Linked DNA regions of Chelativorans sp. AA-79. The main gene of each other region encodes a partner of the protein of the gene in region 2 in a complex. Links are inferred from orthologs where the notes say so. Each region holds a gene or a part of one and is shown on either strand. Other genes may lie near its edges.

What was found. Proteins that work in one complex are often made in the same cells at the same time.
Region 1: the proteins of rpsJ (region 2) and nusB are in contact, whole or in part, in a solved structure (PDB 3D3B), measured with the Escherichia coli proteins. The link is inferred for Chelativorans sp. AA-79 from one-to-one orthologs.

What each region holds. Positions count from the first base shown.
Region 1 is NZ_CP120361.1:3,111,668-3,114,519, reverse strand. What follows is about bases 63-2,843. They hold nusB (transcription antitermination factor NusB), read left to right. Parts: upstream 63-1,090; coding sequence 1,091-1,597; downstream 1,598-2,843. Other genes in these bases: PVE73_RS15165 (MFS transporter), read left to right, coding at 1,594-2,808; ribH (6,7-dimethyl-8-ribityllumazine synthase), read left to right, coding at 617-1,087; PVE73_RS15180 (riboflavin synthase), read left to right, coding at 63-590. Also shown: more of PVE73_RS15180, read left to right, coding at 1-62. UniProt on the Escherichia coli protein: Part of the processive rRNA transcription and antitermination complex (rrnTAC). The complex forms an RNA-chaperone ring around the RNA exit tunnel of RNA polymerase (RNAP).
Region 2 is NZ_CP120361.1:2,739,764-2,742,718, reverse strand. What follows is about bases 30-2,913. They hold rpsJ (30S ribosomal protein S10), read right to left. Parts: upstream 1,684-2,913; coding sequence 1,375-1,683; downstream 30-1,374. Other genes in these bases: rplC (50S ribosomal protein L3), read right to left, coding at 570-1,298; rplD (50S ribosomal protein L4), read right to left, coding at 30-570. In the rest of the region: more of rplD, read right to left, coding at 1-29. UniProt on the Escherichia coli protein: Involved in the binding of tRNA to the ribosomes. Part of the processive rRNA transcription and antitermination complex (rrnTAC). The complex forms an RNA-chaperone ring around the RNA exit tunnel of RNA polymerase (RNAP).

The sequences.
Region 1 (2,852 bases), 370 kb from region 2 along the record:
TGGGCACGGTTCAGCGGGTGTCGCCGCTTCAAAAGGGGCTGCGGCTCAGGGTCGAGACGAATTACGACCCGCGGAGCATCGATATCGGCGCATCCATCGCATGCGCGGGCGTGTGCCTCACCGTCGTGGCGCTTCCAGAGGAAGGCTCCAATCGGCGCTGGTTCGAGGTCGAGGCCTGGGACGAGGCGCTGCAACTCACGACGGTTGCGGACTGGAGGGAGGGCGCCCGCATCAACCTCGAACGCGCCCTGAAAATGGGCGACGAGCTTGGCGGGCACATCGTCTCGGGCCATGTGGATGGAACGGCCGTCATCCTTGAGCGCAGGGAGGAGGGCGATGCAGTGCGGTTCGAACTCGAGGCGCCGAAGGAACTGGCGAAGTTCATCGCGCCCAAGGGCTCCGTCGCCCTCGACGGCACTTCGCTCACGGTGAACCGCGTCGAGGGCAGCCGCTTCGACGTGCTCCTGATCCAGCACTCACTGGTCGTGACCACCTGGGGCGAGCGCCGGCCGGGCGACAAGGTCAATCTCGAGATCGATACCATGGCGCGCTACGCCGCACGGCTTGCGGAGGCGACCAAAGAGGCCTAATCGGCTCCTCTCGCCGGAGACAGGAAATGACAGACAGGAAGAAACTTCTCATCGTGGAAGCCCGTTTCTACGACGATCTGGCCGATGGCCTGCTCGAATCGGCCAGGGAGGCCCTCGACGAGGCCGGGGCGGACTATGACGTGGTGACGGTGCCGGGCGCGCTGGAAATCCCCGGCGCCATCGCGCAGGCGCATGGCGCTGCCCGGAAGGGAGGCGTGGCCTATGACGGCTATGTCGCCCTCGGCTGCGTGATCCGCGGCGAGACCTATCATTTCGAGATCGTCTCGAACGAATCGGCGCGCGGTCTCATGGACCTGACGGTGAGGGAGGGGCTTGCCATCGGCAACGGCATCCTCACGGTCGAGAATGAGGAGCAGGCCTGGGTGCGGGTGAGGGGACAGGAGGAGACGGGAACCGTCGAAAGCGCCGGCAAGGGCCGTGGGGCCGCGGATGCTGCGCTTCGCATGATCGAACTCAAGAAACGCCTTGGAGCGTAAGCGTTGACGAAACCTGCCGAACCGGGCCGTCCCGACAACTTCCGTCCCGCCAACAAGCGCGGTGCCGCACGGCTTGCCGCCGTGCAGGCGCTTTACCAGATGGATGTGGCCGGTTCCGGTCTCCTGGAGACCACTGCCGAATACGAGGCTTTCCGCCTCGGCAAGGAAATCGACGGCGACGTATACCGCGAGGCCGACGCGCAATGGTTCCGCGCGATTCTTGCCGGGGTGGTCGAGAACCAGACCTTCATCGATCCGGTCATCCGCCAGTCTCTCACGGAGGACTGGCCGCTTTCGCGCCTCGATTCCACTCTTCGAGCCATCCTGCGTGCAGGCGTCTACGAATTGACGCGGCGCGCGGACGTGCCGATGCCCGTCATTGTCTCCGAATATATCGACATCGCCAAGGCCTTCTATGGCGAGGAAGAAGAGCCTAAGCTCGTCAACGCCGTTCTCGACCGCGTGGCGCGCCGGGTACGGGGTGAAGGCAGGGGCAGGGATGCTTCGTGACGACGGAAGCCCTTTATCGTGAGGCGAGACGCACCGCTCTGGTTCTGGCGGCGGCGCAGGCGGTCGTCGGCGCCGCGGCGCCAATCGCGATCTCGCTAGGGGGCCTGGCGGGGAGCTATCTGCTCGGTCCCGACAAATCGCTCGCCACCGTTCCCGTCACCGGTTTCAATGTCGGCGTTGCTCTCACCACCATTCCCGCGGCGCTGCTTGCCAGCGCGCTCGGCCGCCGCTACGGGCTCATTTCCGGCACGGGCGTCACCGCCATAGGCGGCGTGGTTGCCGCCTTCGCCTTGTTCCAGGCGAATTTTTGGCTGTTCGCTTTCGGCCTGCTGCTCATCGGCGGCGGCAACGCCTTCCTGCAGCAATACCGTTTCGCAGCTGCCGACAACGCCCCGTCGGACTTCAAGCCGCGCGCCATTTCCTGGGTGCTTGGGGGAGGGGTGGTTTCCGCCATTCTCGGACCGCAGGTGGCGATCCACACGCGCGAATTCTTCGCGCCTGTCATGTTTGCGGGCGCCTTCGCCTCGATCATCGGCCTCGCCGCGCTCGGCGCGATGATCCTCTCGCTGCTGCGGCTCAGGAAGGACGACGCTTCCTCGGACGCTTCGCGCGAAGGTGAGCCCGCGCGCCCGCTGGGTGAAATCCTGTCGCGCCCACGTTTCATCACGGCGCTGTTCTGCGGCGTGAGCTCCTTCGCGCTCATGAGCTTCGTCATGACGGGCGCGCCGCTCGCCATGGTGGGGTGCGGCTTCACGCCGGACGAGGCGACGCTCGGCATCTCCTGGCATGTGCTTGCCATGTTCGCGCCGAGTTTCTTTACCGGCAACCTGATCGCGCGCTTCGGAAAGGAGCGCATCGTGGCGGCCGGCCTCCTCCTCCTCATCGGCTGCGGACTCGTGGCGCTTTCCGGCCTCCAGCTCTGGCAGTTCTGGCTGGCGCTGGTGCTTCTCGGCGTCGGCTGGAATTTCGGCTTCATCGGGGCGACCGCCATGGTGGCGGAATGCTACCGCCCGTCCGAGAAGAACAAGGTGCAGGGCGTGCATGATTTCCTGCTGTTCTCGACCGTCGCCTTCTCCTCCTTCATGTCCGGCCGTGTTTATCACGGTTTCGGATGGGAGGCGCTGAACTGGGTGATTTTCCCGGTCGCGGGCTTCGGCCTCGTGATTCTCGGCCTCCTGGCGCTGCGCCGCCGGCGGATGCGCCTTGCCTGATTTCGAAAGCCGGATAACCCGTCTGCGAACAATGGTTATACGAA
Region 2 (2,955 bases):
GGTCCCGCGGCGCAGAATGTCGTAGACGTTGATGCCCTGCACCGGCAGAACGTCGATATTCGAAAGATTGGCGGCCGCACGCTTGAAGCCGGCATCGATCTCCGTACCGCCGATCAGCAGCGCGTTCGTAAGACCGAGCTTGGCAAAGTTCTCGACCAGCGCCTTCGTCTTGGCCTCCTTGACCGCCAGCTCGTCGATGATGATGAGGTTGGCGGACTTGGCCTTCGCGGAAAGCGCATGCCTCAGGCCGAGCGCACGAACCTTCTTGGGCAGGTCGTGCTCGTGGCTTCGCACCACCGGCCCGTGCGCCTTGCCGCCGCCGCGGAACTGCGGCGCACGCGCGGAGTGATGACGCGCACGGCCGGTGCCCTTCTGGCGGTACATCTTGGCGCCGGTGCGTGCGATCTCGGCGCGGCCCTTGGCCTTGTGCGTCCCCTGCTGGCGCTTGGCAAGCTGCCAGCGCACGACGCGATGCAGAATGTCTTCCCGCGGATCGAGCCCGAAAATCTCGTCAGAGATTTCAAGCTTACCGGCATCCTTGCCCGCCAGGGTGGTTACCTTGATATCCATTATTCTGCCCCCTCGCTGGCGGCGGCGTTCTCAGCCTTCGCGGCATCGTTGTTGCTTGCGCGGACTGCCGCCGGAACCGGCGCCTCCTTGGGGAGCGGCACCTTCACGGCGTCACGCACCATGATCCAGGCTCCCTTCGAGCCCGGAACCGCGCCGCGGACCATGATCAGGCCGCGCTCGGTATCGGTGGAGACCACCTCCAGGTTCTGGGTGGTCACGCGCCGGTCGCCCATGTGACCCGCCATCTTCTTGCCCTTGAACACCTTGCCCGGATCCTGGCGCTGGCCGGTCGAGCCGTGAGTGCGGTGGGACACGGAGTTACCATGGGTCGCGCGACCGCCGCCGAAATTGTGGCGCTTCATGACACCCTGGAAGCCCTTGCCCACCGAGGTTCCCGTAACGTCGACCTTCTGGCCCGGCACGAAATGGTCGGCAGTGATCTCCGCCCCCACATCGAGCAGGTTCTCCGGCGACACGCGGAACTCGGCGAGCTTCGCCTTGGGTTCCACGGAAGCGGTGGCGAAATGGCCGCGCAACGCCTTCGACGTGTTCTTCACCTTGGCGAGGCCGACACCGAGCTGAACGGCGGTGTAGCCGTTCTTCTCCTCGGTGCGCTGGGCAACCACCTGGCAATTCTCCATGCGCAGAACCGTGACGGGGATGTGCTCGCCCGCCTCGTTGTAGACGCGCGTCATCCCGATCTTCTGTGCGATAACACCTGAACGCATCGGTTCGATTTCCTTTCAGGCTTCCCGTCGTCCGGCCGCTTGCCGCGCGCGGGGTCCTATCCTCTTGTCTTCCGCCTCAGAGCTTGATCTCGACATCGACGCCGGCGGCGAGATCGAGCTTCATCAGCGCGTCCACCGTCTGCGGTGTCGGATCCACGATGTCGAGCAGGCGCTTGTGCGTGCGCATCTCGAACTGTTCGCGGCTCTTCTTGTCGATATGCGGCGAGCGGTTCACCGTGAACTTCTCGATCCGCGTCGGCAACGGGATCGGGCCGCGGACATTGGCGCCGGTGCGCTTGGCCGTGGACACGATCTCGCGCGTGGAGGCGTCGAGCACCCGGTGGTCGAACGCTTTGAGGCGGATACGGATATTCTGTCCGTTCATGTTTCAGTTCCTCGTTCGGCTTGCGGCGCGGGCCTTGGCCAGCGCCGCGCCGGATGCCTGCCTCGTTACTCGGTGATGCTTGCGACGATTCCCGCCCCGACGGTGCGGCCGCCCTCGCGGATGGCGAAGCGCAGGCGCTCCTCCATGGCGATCGGCACGATCAGCGTCACGTCCACCGTCACATTGTCGCCCGGCATCACCATTTCCGTCCCTTCGGGCAGCGTCACGATGCCCGTCACGTCCGTCGTGCGGAAGTAGAACTGCGGACGGTAGTTCGTGAAGAACGGCGTATGGCGCCCGCCCTCCTCCTTCGTCAGGATGTAGGCCTCCGCCTTGAACTTCGTGTGCGGCGTCACCGAACCCGGCTTGGCAAGAACCTGCCCGCGCTCCACCCCTCGCGGTCCACGCCGCGCAGAAGCGCCCCGATATTGTCGCCCGCCTGGCCCTGGTCGAGCAGCTTGCGGAACATCTCAACACCGGTCACCGTCGTCTTCGAGGTCGGCCGGATGCCGACGATCTCGACCTCCTCGCCAACCTTCACCACGCCGCGCTCCACACGGCCCGTCACAACCGTGCCGCGGCCCGAAATCGAGAACACGTCCTCGATCGGCATCAGGAACGGCTGGTCGATCGGACGCTCCGGCGTCGGGATGTAGGCGTCCACTTCCTTCATCAGCGCGCGAACCGCGTCCTCGCCGATCTCCTTGTTGGAATCCTCGAGCGCCGCAAGAGCCGAACCCTTGATGATCGGGATGTCGTCGCCCGGGAACTCGTATTTCGACAGAAGCTCGCGGATCTCCAGCTCCACAAGCTCCAGAAGCTCCGGATCGTCCACCTGGTCCACCTTGTTCAGGAACACCACGATCGCCGGAACGCCAACCTGCCGGGCAAGAAGGATGTGCTCGCGCGTCTGCGGCATCGGGCCGTCGGCGGCAGACACCACAAGGATCGCACCGTCCATCTGCGCCGCGCCCGTGATCATGTTCTTCACGTAGTCGGCATGCCCCGGGCAGTCCACATGCGCATAGTGACGGTTCTCCGTCTCGTATTCCACATGCGCCGTCGAGATCGTGATCCCGCGCGCCTTCTCCTCAGGCGCAGCGTCAATCTGGTCGTAGGCCTTGAACTCGCCGAAAAACTTCGTGATCGCTGCCGTCAGAGACGTCTTCCCATGGTCAACGTGACCAATCGTCCCGATGTTCACATGCGGCTTCGTACGCTCAAATTTACCTTTGGCCATGTGAGGTCTCCGTTATCTTCTTGCCTGGTCAG